DNA from 4 places in the Dermacoccus sp. GAS27A genome. Region 4 is predicted to be linked to each of the others. Evidence: riboswitches for the same ligand, from Rfam matches in the RefSeq annotation. Region 4 holds a riboswitch; each other region holds the start of a gene.
What was found. Region 4 has a riboswitch for S-adenosylmethionine ahead of ABH936_RS05125 (MetQ/NlpA family ABC transporter substrate-binding protein). Riboswitches for the same ligand answer to the same signal wherever they lie in the genome.
Positions count from the first base shown of each region.

Region 1: it holds a riboswitch for S-adenosylmethionine, as region 4 does, so the genes downstream of both, ABH936_RS00625 (homoserine O-acetyltransferase) here and ABH936_RS05125 (MetQ/NlpA family ABC transporter substrate-binding protein) in region 4, are expected to answer to the same signal.
Region 2: it holds a riboswitch for S-adenosylmethionine, as region 4 does, so the genes downstream of both, ABH936_RS11635 (TauD/TfdA family dioxygenase) here and ABH936_RS05125 (MetQ/NlpA family ABC transporter substrate-binding protein) in region 4, are expected to answer to the same signal.
Region 3: it holds a riboswitch for S-adenosylmethionine, as region 4 does, so the genes downstream of both, ABH936_RS00425 (aminotransferase class V-fold PLP-dependent enzyme) here and ABH936_RS05125 (MetQ/NlpA family ABC transporter substrate-binding protein) in region 4, are expected to answer to the same signal.

Region 1 is NZ_JBIYDW010000001.1:144,250-147,847, forward strand. Features, by position in the region: gene ABH936_RS00610 (PAC2 family protein) at 1-9, shown strand, start outside; gene ABH936_RS00615 (EcsC family protein) at 137-823, shown strand; gene ABH936_RS00620 (hypothetical protein) at 1,097-2,035, shown strand; SAM riboswitch class IV at 2,125-2,233, shown strand; gene ABH936_RS00625 (homoserine O-acetyltransferase) at 2,268-3,440, shown strand; gene ABH936_RS00630 (universal stress protein) at 3,510-3,598, shown strand, end outside.
Region 2 is NZ_JBIYDW010000010.1:125,357-128,954, forward strand. Features, by position in the region: gene ABH936_RS11630 (GNAT family N-acetyltransferase) at 1-493, opposite strand, end outside; gene ABH936_RS11635 (TauD/TfdA family dioxygenase) at 697-1,650, opposite strand; SAM riboswitch class IV at 1,661-1,789, opposite strand; gene ABH936_RS11640 (class I SAM-dependent methyltransferase) at 2,041-3,357, opposite strand; gene ABH936_RS11645 (FAD-binding oxidoreductase) at 3,354-3,598, opposite strand, start outside.
Region 3 is NZ_JBIYDW010000001.1:83,435-87,032, reverse strand. Features, by position in the region: gene ABH936_RS00430 (DNA translocase FtsK 4TM domain-containing protein) at 1-1,181, opposite strand, end outside; SAM riboswitch class IV at 1,502-1,616, shown strand; gene ABH936_RS00425 (aminotransferase class V-fold PLP-dependent enzyme) at 1,660-3,225, shown strand; gene ABH936_RS00420 (ribonuclease J) at 3,509-3,598, opposite strand, start outside.
Region 4 is NZ_JBIYDW010000003.1:321,714-325,311, forward strand. Features, by position in the region: gene msrA (peptide-methionine (S)-S-oxide reductase MsrA) at 1-398, shown strand, start outside; gene ABH936_RS05120 (neutral/alkaline non-lysosomal ceramidase C-terminal domain-containing protein) at 466-849, opposite strand; SAM riboswitch class IV at 1,062-1,173, shown strand; gene ABH936_RS05125 (MetQ/NlpA family ABC transporter substrate-binding protein) at 1,352-2,359, shown strand; gene ABH936_RS05130 (methionine ABC transporter ATP-binding protein) at 2,356-3,429, shown strand; gene ABH936_RS05135 (methionine ABC transporter permease) at 3,426-3,598, shown strand, end outside.

The DNA.
Region 1 (3,598 bases), on a different contig from region 4:
TCGTTGTGAGCCCGCGAGCGCTTCTCGCCGGCCGTCGGTCTGAGCCGACGGCCACGCGGGCTTCGCAACGCTCGCCTGGCTGCGGCCACCCCTGCGGTGGCTTGCCGGGCCCCCGCCAACTTGGGAGGATCACCTCATGTTCGGATTCGGTCAAGACAAGAAGGCTCCTGCAGCCCCCGAGAAATCGTCGGGCATGCTCGACTCGACGGCCAACACCCTGGCGCAGCACCTCATCTCGGTGGGCATCGGGGGCGTGGCGACGTTCAAGTCGGCCCGCGCCGTCGCCGACGAGGCGATGAAGAAGGCGGGCTCCAAGGAAGCGGCGATGGACGACGTCGTCGCATCACACACGAAGCTCGCGGGCGCGAACGGCTTCCTCACCAACCTCGGCGGTTTCGTCACGCTCCCCGTGGCACTGCCCGCGAACGTCATCGGTTTCTACACCGTCGCGACGCGCATGGTCGCGGCAATCGCCGCCATCAACGGTCACGACGTCGACGACCCAGCCGTGCGCTCGGCGATCCTGCTCGACCTCATCGGTGCGGACGCGACGCAGGTCCTCAAGGGCCTCGGCCCGATGACGGGTGGCGTCGCGACGAACGTCGCCACGCGCAAGCTGCCGCCGGCGGCGCTCGCCGTCGTGAACAAGTCAGTTGCGTTCCGTCTCGGCTCGCAGGTGGGGCGTCGCTTCCTCACGCGCATTCCGCGCCTCATCCCCGTGGCGGGCGGCTTCATCGGTGGCGGCCTCGATGTCGTCCTCATCCGCAAGATCGCCCAGTCGGCGCGTCGCGACTTCGTCGCGCAGATCCCGCCGTCAGCCTGACGTCGCCCTGATTCCACCCCGAACGCCACTCGTCTTCGACGGGTGGCGTTCGGCGTGAACGGGCCGGTTCGGCGATGTGTCGTCTGTGCGCATCAACGGGCTTCCGGGCGACGATCTGACGGGCCGCGAACCCCCGCCTGGCCTTGCTCGAACGGCCCACTCACCCACAGGTGTGACGGCTACGGCCCGTTTCGCGGTCCGCAGGATGCCTCGTCCACAGGTTTGTGGCTCGTGGTCAGCGCGCGGGTGGCGTCATGGGTTTCGCTGGGGGGCATGAAGACAACAACACGACTCAAGGGCCTCAGCGCCCTGGTGGCAGCCCTTCCCGATCTCGTCGGCTCCGAGGGGGCGGGCGCCGTCATCGTCCTGTTCGAACGTGACGGTGCGCTCGCGGGGGTGCTCGGCTGGGCGGACGATGCGTGCGACGGGGAGACGGCGCACATGCTCGACGTCGTCGCTGAGCGGCGCGCGACGATGGGTGCGCAGGCCGCCATCGCCATCGCCTATCGCTGCGAGCCGGGCCGCGTCGACATCGCGGCCCTCGCGAAACGCATCGAGCGCCGCGTGCCGCTGCACCACGTCCTCGGTGCCAGCGACGAGCACTGGTGGGCCATCGAATGCGAGCTCGGCTGCTGTGACGGCGCGATCCACGAGATCCCGTCCCTGTCAGAGCAGACCCGCGAGCAGCTTCGCGACGTCCGCCGCGGCGGCGAGGCCATGGCCGCCACCGCGCGCCCCGTTCCCAGCGTCGTCGACGTCCGAGCCGCCTGGGCACGGTTGTGCGACGTCCCCGACACCGCGTCGGGCACCCGGCGACGCTCCCGCAGCGCCGACCTGCAGGTGCTCGCCGACGCTGTCGTCGATGGCCCGACGCGCGATGAGATCCTCCTGTGCGTCGCACCCGAACTCTTCCGTCTGCTGAGCCCGGGCACGCCGCTCGGCGAGCCCGGCCCGCCGATGACGAGCGCGTGCCTGCGAACTTGGCTGCCGCTCGTGCCGCGCCACGGCCGCGCCGCGTGGAAGGCCCTCGAGGCCGCCGCGACCTGGCGCGAAGGCGACCTGCGGGGAGCCGGTGCGTGCGCCGCGGCGTCGCTGCTCATCGGGCGGACGTCATTGGGGCAGCTGCTGCGCGACATCACAGGCACGGGGTTGTCGTACGAGCAGGCCGTCGGTGCGCTCCACACGAAGGCTCGGCAGAGTTCCGTCGCCTGACGAGCGTGCCGGTTGTGGGAGCGCGCCACATCGTGGACGTCGCCGCGCGGGCGATGGAAGCCGCGGGCAGGGCCGCCTACTGTGTCGCAGGTCAAGAGTTTCAGTGACACAAGCCCCGGCTTGCTGAGCGGCAACCCTCCCTCGCGGCGGGGTGCCCCGGGTGACGACAGGGCCGCCCGTGGGCGGCAAGCGCGAGAGGTGGGTTGCGACCCACCTCGGAATCGAGGACGTCATGGTTTCGCACCGTCGCCTCGCCGTGGCCGACCCCGCGGCGCCCCTCACCGACGGCGGGTTCAACCCGCACGCACGTGCCGTCCACATCGGCACCCTGACGCTGGAGAACGGCGCCGCCCTGCCCGACGTCGTCATGACGTACGAGTGCTGGGGCGAGCTGAACGACGACGCGAGCAACGCCGTCCTCGTCGAGCACGCCCTGACCGGAGACTCGCACGTCGTCGGGCCGGTCGGCCCCGGGCAGCCGACGGCGGGGTGGTGGCCTGGTCTCATCGGCCCCGGCGCGCCCCTCGACACCGACGAGCTGTTCGTCGTGGCGATCAACGTGCTCGGCGGCTGTCGCGGCAGCACGGGCCCCATGTCGCTCGCACCAGACGGCCGGGTGTGGGGCGGGCGCTTCCCACACGTCAGCGTCAGGGATCAGGCGCGCGCCGAGGCGCGGGTCGCCGACGCTCTCGGCATCGCGCACTTCCACACCGTCATCGGCGGCTCCTTCGGCGGGATGCGCGCCGCGGAGTGGGTGGCGACCTTCCCGCATCGGGTGCAGCGCGCCCTCGTCGTCGCGAGCTGCGCGGCGGCGGGCGCCGACCAGATCGCGTGGGGGCACACGCAGGTGCGGGCAATCGAAGCTGACCCGGATTTCCGGGGTGGCGGCTACCTCGAGCAGGGCGTCTTCCCGACGTCGGGGCTCGGGCTCGCCCGCCAGATCGCGCACACCTCCTACCGCAGCGCGCACGAGTTGCAGGAGCGGTTCGGGCGCGAGTCGCAGGGAGCGGACCGCACGCTCGACGGCGGCCTGTTCGCCGTCGAGAGCTATCTCGAGCACCACGCCGCGAAACTCGTCGCGCGGTTCGACGCCATGAGTTATGTGCGGCTCACGCAGGCGATGGCGACGCACGACGTCGGCCGCGGCCGCGGCGGCATCGAGCCTGCGCTCCGGGTGTTCGGGGGTGAGCTCGTCGTCGCCGCGGTCGACTCCGATCGGCTGTTCCCGGTCAGTGCCTCCGCCGACATCGTCCGGGCTCACGGGCGCGGACGGCTGCGTCTCATCCACTCGCCGCACGGTCACGACGGTTTCCTCATCGAGGCCGACCAGATCGCGGCGCTCGTGCGCGAGGTCATCGCTCGGCCGCTCACGGCCGAGGCGGGCCGCGTCCGTCCCGTGGCGTGACGGCGGGCGCTCGCGGCACCTCGGGTAGCGTGTGAGCCGATCGCCACAGTCGCAGAACAGGGGTTGCGCATGTCCGTCGTCGTCAGTTTCGCTCCGGGCCCGGAGGGTGAGGCCGCGGTGGCCGAGGCCGTGCGTCAGTCGAGTGTGCTGGGGCGCCC
Region 2 (3,598 bases), on a different contig from region 4:
GGACGTCCTCGAACTGCCCGCCGCACTTCTCGATGACGGCGCGTGACGCCGGATTCTCGGTGCTGCAGCACACCAGCACCTGCTCGATGCCGAGCGCCCGCGCCTCGTCGAGACCGAGCATCAACGCGCCCTTGGCGACGCCCCGCCCACGAGCGCTGGGACGCACCGAGTAGCCGATGTGACCGATCGCCTCATAGAGCACCTCGGTGAGGGTGTGACGCAGGGCCAGAAATCCGACGATGTCGCCCTCCCCCGCCCGCGGGCCGTCCAACACCCAGAAATAGCTGCAGTGCACGAATCCCTCAGGCGGCGGGACGGTCGTATCGCCCTGGCGCGCACGATCGGCGAGGTAGGCGTCGAACCCGGCGCGCGACGTGTCGACGATGTCGTCGCGACGATAGCCCGTGCCGTCCTTCGGCGACGCGCCGAACTCGTCGAACGCGCCCCTCCAGTCGTCGTAGCGAGCGGCGTCGGGCCTGATGAGCGTCAGCATCCCGTCATTCCATCACCGTGCGACGCCCCCGGCGACTGATTTTCCCGACGGCCGGCTGGACGAATGTGCACGCAAACCGCCGATGGGGACAGGATTCGCCGATGTGGACGGGATTCGCGAAGGGGGACGAAAATCGCAGTGGGGTACATGACGACGTGGTGCGGGCCCCAGAGACCCGCACCGCGTCATGTCAGTTCGCACCGTCAGGCGGCCGCGCCACCCGTCAGCCCGTTGACGCCGACGGGCTTGTCGCCCCCGACCGTCACACGCCTCATGGCGCGCGGGCCGAGGTTGGCGTCGACGTAGTCGCGGTTGGCGTAGTGCGACGTCGCACGGTTGTCCCAGATGCCGACGTCGCCGGGCGCCCAGCGGTGACGGATCGTGTGCTCGGGCTGCGTCAGGTGCGCATACAGCGCGTCGAGGATCGCCCGCGACTCGGCCTGCGACACGCCGACGACGTGGGAGGTGAAACCGGGGTTGACGAACAGCCCACGCCGTCCCGTCTCGGGATGGACGCGCACGACGGGGTGCTCGACGACGGGCAGCTCGGTGACGACCTTGCCGTTCCATTCCTGCCCACCATGCTTGCGCAGGTACGCGCCCCATTCGCGGTTGCCGTCGTGGGCGGCGATGAGCTGGTCGACGAGGCCGCGGAACGGCTTCGACAGCGAGTCGTACGCCGCCTGAGCGTCGGCCCAGGAGGTGTCGCCGCCGTAGTCGGGCAGCGTCACGGCGCGCAGGATGCTGATGGCCGGCGGCTCCTTCATGAACGTGACGTCCGTGTGCCACTCGTCGGAGAACGAGAACTCGGGGTCGGAGGAGTCGATCGAGTAGATCTCCTTGCGCTCGTGCGTGCTCGCGACGGGGTGACCCGCCGTCAGCTCACCGAGCAGGTTGCCGAGGCGCACCTGCGCGTCGTCGTCGAACGCGTCCTGACCGCGGAAGAAGAGCACCTTGTGCGCGAGCAGCGCGCGGCGCAGGTCGAACGCTATCGCGTCGTCGACCTGCGCGAGGTCGACGCCGTGGACGATTGCGCCGAACGCCGGGCCGAGGCGTTCGATGCGCAGCCCGGGCGTCGCGACGGTGCCGCCGTGGCGCGCCGCTGCGCCGCTCGCGGAGTCGACGTTCGTGTCGGGCGTGGTGTCGAGGAGTGTCATGGCAGACCCTTCGTTGCGCTTGCCGCCGCGTCGGTCGACGGGCGGCCGGGTCGTTACTCGGGGCACCCCGGCGCACCGTGTGCGTTCGCATGGGGGTTGCCGCCCGGCCAGCCGAGACTTCGCGCCGGGGCTCGTGACCCACGCATAACGTAGCACTCACCTATTCAAAATAGCGAGTTATGCAAAGGGGCTGCCCGGGCACCGGACGCGCCTTCGGGTTCCAACCACGCCCGGCACCGTGCGCGGCATCACGACACGGCTGCTACGGGGCGAGTCAGTGCTCGCGATCCGCCATCTCACCCGCCGTCGCTGGCCCGGGGCGATGCCCGGCACACGACAGCGGCCGACGACCTCGTCGAGGTCGTCGGCCGTCACCGTGCGCGCAACAGGTCAACCCTGCCGACGCGACGCCCAGTGCGAGCCCAGCGGGTAGCCGCCGTTGTCGCCGTTGTCGGTCGTCTTCGTGGCGAGCACCTGGTGCAGGTGCAGCCAGCCCTCCTCGAACCCGAGGCGTGAACCGGCCATGTAGATGCCCCACACCTGCGCGGTCGGCAGGCCCGCCTCGGCGACGCAGAAATCCCAGTTCGCCTCGAGGTTGCGGCACCAGTCGCGCAGCGTCAGGGCGTACGACAGGCGCAGGTTCTCGTCATGCTGAACCTCGAAACCGGCGTCGTGGCACCCACTGATGAGCCGCCCCGGCGAGGCGAGCTCGCCGTCGGGGAAGACATAGCGATCGGTGAACGGCTCCGGCTTGGCCGATGCCGAGTCGTCGCGACGCGTGATGCAGTGGTTGAGCAGGCGGCCACCGTCGCGCAGCTTCGAGTGCAGGAACGAGAAGTAGTTGGCGTAGTTCTTCACGCCGATGTGCTCCGTGAGGCCGATCGAGCTGACGGCGTCGAAGCCCGTCTCGGTGACGTCGCGGTAGTCGCCGTGGCGGATCTCGACGAGGCCCTCGAGGCCCGCCTCACGCACGGCGCGCTGACCCCACTCGGCCTGTTCCTTGCTCAGGGTGACGCCTATGACGTGGACGCCGCGCTCGCGAGCGGCGTGCATCGCCATGCCGCCCCAGCCGCAGCCGACGTCGAGCAGCCGTTGGCCGGGCTGCAGGTCGAGCTTGTCGGCGACGAGGGCGAACTTGCGCTCCTGCGCGTCCTCGAGGGTGTCGTCCAGCGTGTCGAACACGGCGCACGTGTAGGCCATCGACTCACCGAGCACCTTCTCGTAGAACGCGTTCGAGACGTCGTAGTGGTGCTTGATCGAGTCGGCGGCGCGGCCCACCGGGTTCACCTTGGCGAGGTGGCGCTTCCAGCGGGGCTCGTTCTCGACCTCGGGCAGCGGCGGGTGGACGAACGCCTTCGGCCCCAGCTGTTTGACGACGGGCGCGAGCGCCGACGCAACGCCCTTCGGCGTCAGCTGCTTCGTGCGCACGTCACGCTTGATGCGGCTGAACACCTCGTAGGGGTCACCAGGGTGGAAACCGGTGCCGGTCAGCGTGCCCGTCAGATAGGCGCGGGCGAGGCCGAGATCGCCAGGGGCGCTGAGGAGGTAGCGCAGCCCCTCCTCGCTCTCGACACGCACGGCGATGTCGCTGTCACGCGGGCCGATGTCGGTGCCGTCGTACGCCGTGATGCGGAAGGGCAACGGCTCCTCCAACACGGCCTGGACGGCCTGGGCGACGAGGGGGGTGGCGGTCGTGGTCTGGCTCATGCGTGCGTCCTCATCTTGTCAGCGAACTCAAGAAGGCGGCCCTGCGGGTCGTACTTCGTCTTCATGCGGCGGTATTCGGCTGCGCCGTACAGCGCTTCGAACGTCTCGGCGTCGTAGTAGACGTCGGAATAGAGCGACTTGTGGCCGTGCATCGTCGGCAGCACGGCCTCGATGTCGCGGTTGACGTCGCCGTCAGACCGCCCGGGGGTGATGGCGACGGTGCCCCAGAACCCGACGTTGA
Region 3 (3,598 bases), on a different contig from region 4:
GCTCGCGCGAGCGCAGCGGCGCTCGCGTCGCCGGCGCGCTCGTCGTCAGAGCCGCCGTCGGGCATCTCTCGCGTCTGATCGACGCCCGCCGGGGCGCCGTCGATCGTGTCGATGTCGTAGATCTGCTGCTCACCGCGACGGCGGTTGAGCGGGTTGCGTGATGTGCCACGGCCCTTGCCGCGCGGTCCCTTGCCGACGACCTCGGCGGCCTGCTCGTAGGGCTCATCGCCGCGCCGGGCGTCGTCACCCGCGCCGCGACGCGAGCCGCCCCGCGCGCGGTTGCCGATGTCGGCGCCGTGCAGGTCGTCGGCGACGGCGTCACGCTGAAGCAGCTCGCCCTCGTCGTCGCGTTCATCGAGGGGGTGGCCGAAGATCTGCGCCTCGACCTCGCGGATGCGCTGCGGGATGCGATTGACGGGCGTGCGCGTCAGCACGAGGAAACCGAAGAACGACACGAGCGCGAGGATGATGCCCGCGCCCCACACCGTGAGCGCGGCAGACAGCGGCCCTCCCGTGATGACGCCGAGGATGCCGCCTGCGCCGCGCACCGCGGTCGAAACCCCTGTCGACGGACGCCCGCCGACGAGGTGGGCGATCCCCGTCGAGCCGAGCGCGAGGATCGTCAGTCCGATCGTCATGCGGTTGGTCGGCTGGTGCCCCCGCGGGTGGCGGAACATGTGGATGGCCATGCCGATGAGGACGACGGGCAGAACGTAGGCGATGACGCCGAACGTGCCGGCCGCGACGGCGTGGACGACGTCCCCGAACATGCCGGGCAGCCCCCACCACTCCCGCGCAGCGACGACGATGCCGAGGGCGAGGAGGGCGAAACCGAGCCCGTCGCGACGGTGTTCGGGTTCGAGGTCAGAAGCGGCGGCGCCGACGCGGCGGACGGTGCCGCCGGCGACGTGCGAAACACCCATCCACGCGCCACGAGCAGCGCGACCGGACGCGGAGGGACGCGCTTCAGCAGCCCCTCGCGACGAGCCGGTCTTGCGCGCGGGTGCATTCTTCGTCGTGCCGCCCGAACGTGGTGCGCTCGACTTCGGCGGGGTCGTGCGGGCGCGCGTCGTCGAGGCCGCAGATGCGCCGGCCGGGCGCGAGCTCTTGGCGCGCGGCTGCGAAGAGGCCTTCTTCGCGACGAGGACGCTGTCGTTCGCTGGTCTGTTTCGGGTCGCCACCCCGCAAGGCTAGTGGGGGTTCCGGCCGTTTTCGCGGACCCACGCCGTGACACGGGTCCAATGGTGACGGCGGGTCGGCTCGACACCTTCGAATCCGCGTCCCGATGCGCTGGCGCGTTGACGCGCTCGCATCCGACAGCGCCCTGACCCTTGTCGGAGGCGCCGCCAGCTGCCCGGGGGACCACGGGCATCCCCACCGCGAGACGCCGACTCTTGCGCGCGGCGCTCGCCATCCGCGATGCCACAGTTGATCTCACGATGCGAACCTCCGGCCGCTCGTCGGTGGACGCGGCGGAGGGCCGGGTGCGAGCGTTCACGTAGGTCATGAGTTCCAGCGCACAGCCCCGGCTTGCTGGACGGCAACCCTCCACCGCGGTGGGGTGCTCCGGGTGACGACCTGGCCGCCACCAGCACCGGTGTCGGCAAGCGCGGGCCGAGCCATCTGGCGACGGCGAGGCCCCTGACTCGAGGAGCCTCGATGCCCCGTTCTGCCATTCTCTCGATCCTTGACTCCGACGCGCGCCGCCACGCTGCGAGCCACACGAGCCGCCCCGCTCATGCCGTAACCCCCGGAACTCCCGTCGCGGACCCCGAGCGTCACCACACCCAGCCCGCGCACCCCGGCGGGTCCCGTCGCGAGACGCCCACGGCTACCTATCATCGCGCGGACGCGTCGCAGCAGGCCAATGTCGCCCTGGCCACGATCGGCGCCGATCTCGGCGTCGCGACGCTCGACGGGCGCGTCGTCGAGCACGCGAACTTCGACCATGGCGCGACGGCTCCCGCGCTGCAGGCCGTCGCACGGGCCGTCGACACGACCCTGCGCACGTACGGTTCGGTGCATCGCGGTGCGGGACGGGCGTCGCAGCTGACGACCCGGTGGTACGAGGAGGCTCGGCAGGAGGTCGCCGCGTTCGTCGGCGCGCGCGAGGACGACGTGACCGTCTTCACGCGCAACACCTCGGACGCGCTCAACCTGTTGGCCCACTGTCTGCCGCAACAGACGCAGGTCTTCGTGTTCCGCTCGATGCACCACGCAGCGCTGCTGCCGTGGGCGGACGAGCGGACGACGCGGCTGCCGATCCCTCACTCTCACGCCGAGGCTGAGGGTTACCTCGACGTCGCTCTGGCGGAATTCCGCGCCCACAACGATGCTCCCGTGTTGGTCCTCATCACCGGCGCCTGCAACGTGACGGGCGAGGTGTGGCCCATCGAGCGCCTCGCCGCCGTCGCCCGCCGGCATGAGGCGCGGACGGCTCTCGACGCCGCGCAGCTCGCCCCGCACCGCCGCGTCGACATCGACGCCTGGGGCATCGACTACGTCGCTCTGTCCGGCCACAAGGCCTACGCGCCGTACGGTTCAGGAGCCCTCGTCGGGCGCCGCGACTGGCTCGACACCGCCCCTCCGTACTTCCGCGCCGGCGGCGCGAGCCACCGCGTCAGCGAAGATGCGTCAGGCGCCGGCGACGTCGCCTGGGCGCCCGCGCCCGCACGCCACGAGGGCGGCACCCCGAACGCGGTCGGGGCCATCGCGCTCGCGGCCGCAGCCTCGACGCTGTCCGCGCAGCGCGGCGAAGCCGAGGCGCGCGAGGAGAAGATCCACGCCATCGTCCGCGACGGTCTCGCCTCGATCGACGGCGTGAGGATCGTCGAACTCTTCGACGAGCAGAATGCCGCGGACGCTCACCTCGACGATGGCGCGCCAAGGCGGAATGCGAGCGACAACGTCGGCGTCACGACGTTCACCGTCGCCGGATACGACCCGACGCTCGTCGCTCAGGTGCTCGCAGACGAGCACGGCATCGCTGTGCGCGACGGGCGATTCTGCGCTCACCTGCTCTGCGACGCGCGCCTCGGCGAGGGCGCGACGGCAGTGCGCGCCTCGATCGGTCTCGCCACGACGACAGAGCACGCACGACGCCTCGTCGACGCCGTGCGTGCTCTCGTCACCCATGGGCCCGCCTTCGACTACACCCACACCCCGGGCCTCGGGTGGAGCCCCGTCACCGACCGACGAGACCTCTCAGAGCCCCGCCCCTGGTGAGGAGAACGAGCGGCGGTGGGCCCCAGCGAGGGGCTCACCGCCGCATTTCGTCAGATACGGGATGCCGACGCGGTGGCTCCTGTCGAAGGGCCCGCTCGCGCGCTCATGCGAGTTTTTTTGACCACGCTCAATAACAAACCTCGACGTCCATTTCGAATCCAGTTGCACCCCAACGGACGAAGGGTGCGACGCGTCACACGCGTCGCACCCTTCATTCATCCGAGATGGCAGCCAGAGGCGATCTCAGCCGCCTCACACGACCCCCTGACATACCCCCGAAGCGTCAGGCGTCGATGACCACCGGGATGATCATCGGTCGGCGGCGCAGCTTGCCGCCGACGAAACCGCCCACGGCGCGCCGGATGACCTGCTG
Region 4 (3,598 bases):
CGGTCATGGTGGCCTACGACCCGTCGCGCGTGTCCGAACGCGAGCTGCTCAAGGCGTTCTGGGAGAACCACGACCCGACGACCGCGAACCGGCAGGGCAACGACGTCGGCACGCAGTACCGCTCGGCGATCTACTGGACGACGCCGCAGCAGGAGCGCGCTGCCCGCGAGACGTCCGCGCTCTTCCAGGAGGCACTCGACGACGCGGGTCGCGGCGCCATCACGACCGAGATGCGCCCGGCGGACGAGGCGGGCCCCTTCTGGCCGGCGGAGCTGTACCACCAGCAGTACCTGTCCAAGCACCCTGGCGGCTACTGCAACCACGGCTTCAAGGGCGTCACGTGCCCCGTCGGCGTCGCCGACCTGCCCGCGCAGACGGACGTCCTCCCGCCACGCTGACGACGACATGCACGGCGGCCGCTGAGCCGGTGGCCGATCAACCGGCCACCGCGGCGCACCGGCCGTCTCAGCGCACCTGGAAGGCCCGGCTCGTTCCGGTGTAGGCACTGACCTTGCCGTTCCAGCCGTTCTTCCAGTTGCCCTGCTGCACGAGGCGATACGTGCCTGCGGGCGTGCCGCGACGTATGCGCCACTCCACGGTGCATCGCGAGTACGAGACTCCCTCGCGCGACCAGACGTTCGAGGTGTCCCAGTCGTGGTCGTCGGGGACGTCGACCCACGACGAGCCGACCTGACGCTGCACCTTGACGAACGTGTCCATCGTGCGGAAGTCATTCTTCGGGTGGCCGCCGCGGAAGACCGCCCGCACGCTCGAACCAGCCGAGCACGTGGCGTCCGGCTGGGTCAGGACGTCACCGAAGTGCTGCCCGGGTGGGACGTCGTCGAACACGACGCCGGGGCCCTCGGCGCGTGACCGACGTCACACTCATCACCCACCTAGACGATCGTCCAAGCGGTGTGAAGAAATCACTCACCCGAGCCTCGACGGCGAAAGACGCCGCATCAGCCACCCCGCGTGTCGCACGTCACAATCTTCGCCCACGTCTCATCTCCAGTGCCACAACTTGACGCTTTGTCGTGCGCGGCTCTAATCTCGCTGCTGGTCAAGAGATCCGATGCAAAGCCCTGGCTGGTCGGACGGCAACCCTCACACGCGTGGCGGGGTGCTCCAGGTGATGACCCGGCCGCGTCGACCACGCGGCAAGCACGCTCGGCACCCAACGTGACGGCATCCTCGTGAGCCTTCCGTTGCGCTGCCCAGGCCGCGAAAGGTATGCCCCGCACGACACCGCGCACCGCGCCCCACCCCGGCGCTCCCGCCTTCACGCTGACTCCGCGCATCCGCGCCAGCTCCGCGCATTCGCATCCTTGCCGCCTCACCAGGAGAGATCATGACCGACAAGCACACCCCCGCCGACGAGACCTCGACGCCCGCCTCCTCCACGCATGACGCCACGAGCGCCGAGAACGGCGCGAGCGCCCTGCCCCCGAAACCGAAGAACAACACCGGCAAGTACGTCGCGATCGGCGCAGGCGTCCTCGTCGTCGCGCTGGCCGCCGGCATCGGGGCCAAGGTGCTCGGCGGGAGCAGTGACGACAAGCTGACCCACCTCAAGGTGGGCACGACGGAGGCGTCGGACCCGTACTGGAACCAGCTCGTCAAGGTGGGCAAGGACAAGTACGGTCTCGACCTCGAACCGGTCAACTTCTCGGACTACACCCAGGCCAACCCCGCGCTCTCCGAGGGCCAGGTCGACCTCAACCAGTTCCAGCACCTGCAGTTCCTCGCCGACTACAACACGAAGGCGAAGCAGAACCTCACGCCCATCGGCGCGACCTACATCGTTCCCCTGGCGCTGTACTCGAAGAAGCACACGAGCGTCGGCCAGTTCCCCCAGGGCGGCAAGATCGCCATCCCCAACGATCCGACGAACCAGGCACGCGCCTTGCTGCTGCTGCAGAGCGCCGGACTGCTGAAGCTCAAGGGTGGTGGCACCTCGCTGTCGACCCCGGCCGACATCGACGCCGGCGCCTCGAAGGTCACCGTCACAGCGGTCAACGCCGAGCAGACCGCCGCTGCGCTGCCGTCCGTCGACGGCGCGATCGTCAACAACAACTTCGCCGCGGATGCGAAGCTCGACCCGAGCAAGGCCCTGTTCAAGGACGACCCGCATGCGGCCTCGTCGAAGCCGTACATCAACGTCGTCGTCGCGCGCGCCGCGGACAAGGACAACGCCGACTACGCCAAGTTCGTCAAGGCCTACCACGACCCAAGCGTCGAGAAGCTCATCGAGGAGCGCACGAAGGGCACGAGCGTCCTCGTGAACAACTCCGCCTCCGACGTGCAGGGCATCCTCGCGAAGCTCGAGGCCCAGATCAAGGCGAAGGGATCGAAGTGACGGGCCCCTCCCCCACACTGACGAAGGCCGCCGCGCCGGCGAGTGACACCCCGCCCGCCGTCGCCTTCCACGATGTCGGCAAGACGTTCACCCGCGGCAAGAGCCAGGTGACGGCTCTCGACGGCATCACGACGCAGGTGGAGCGCGGACGCATCGTCGCCGTCATCGGTTTCTCCGGCGCCGGCAAGAGCACCCTCGTCCGTCTCATCAACGGCCTGGAGACGCCGACGCGCGGCCACGTGGAGATCGACGGCGTCGACCTCGCGTCGCTGTCCGCGAAGCAGGTGCGCGAGCTGCGCGGTCGCATCGGCATGGTGTTCCAGCAGTTCAACCTCATCCGCTCGCGCACGGTGTACGCCAACGTCGCCTACCCCCTCGAGGTCGCCGACTGGGACAAGGCGCGCCAGGAGGCGCGCATCACCGAGCTGCTCAGCTTCGTCGGGCTCACCGAGAAGGCGTGGGCCTACCCCGACGAGCTCTCCGGCGGGCAGAAGCAGCGCGTCGGCATCGCCCGTGCGCTCGCGACGAACCCGGAGATCCTGCTCGCCGACGAATCGACGTCCGCGCTCGACCCCGACACGACGAAGGACGTCCTCGCGCTGCTGCGCCGCGTCAACGACGAGCTCGGCGTGACGATCGTCGTCATCACCCACGAGATGGACGTCGTGCGCGAACTCGCCGACGACGTCGTCGTCCTCGAGGCCGGGCGGATCGTCGAGTCCGGGCGCACCGTCGACGTCCTCGGCGCGCCGCAGGCGGACGCGACGCGCCGCCTCGTCGACGCCACCCTGCGGAACGTGCCCGACGCACGCGAGAGCGCCCGGCTGCGCGCTGCCCACGACGGGCGCCTCGCGACGCTGACGGTTCACGACCCGCGCGAGTTCGGCCGTGTCCTGGCCCGCATGTCCGCACACGGCGTCGAACCGGAGATCGTGCACGGCGGCCTCACACCGCTCAAGGACGACACCCTGACGACGTTGACGCTCGCCCTGCGCGGCGACGACGCCGCCGTCACCACCGTGCTCGACGAACTGCGTCTCGCCGCCGACGTCGAGGAGGTCGCCGCATGATGCCCGCAACCGATTGGGAGGCGCTGCGCCCCACGATCGTCACCGCGGTGGGCGAGACGCTGCTCATGGTCGGCGCGACGATCATCATGGGCGGCCTGCTCGGCCTCGCCCTCGGCGTGCTGCTCAACACCACACGACGCGGCGGCATCCTCGAGAACCGAGTTCTGCA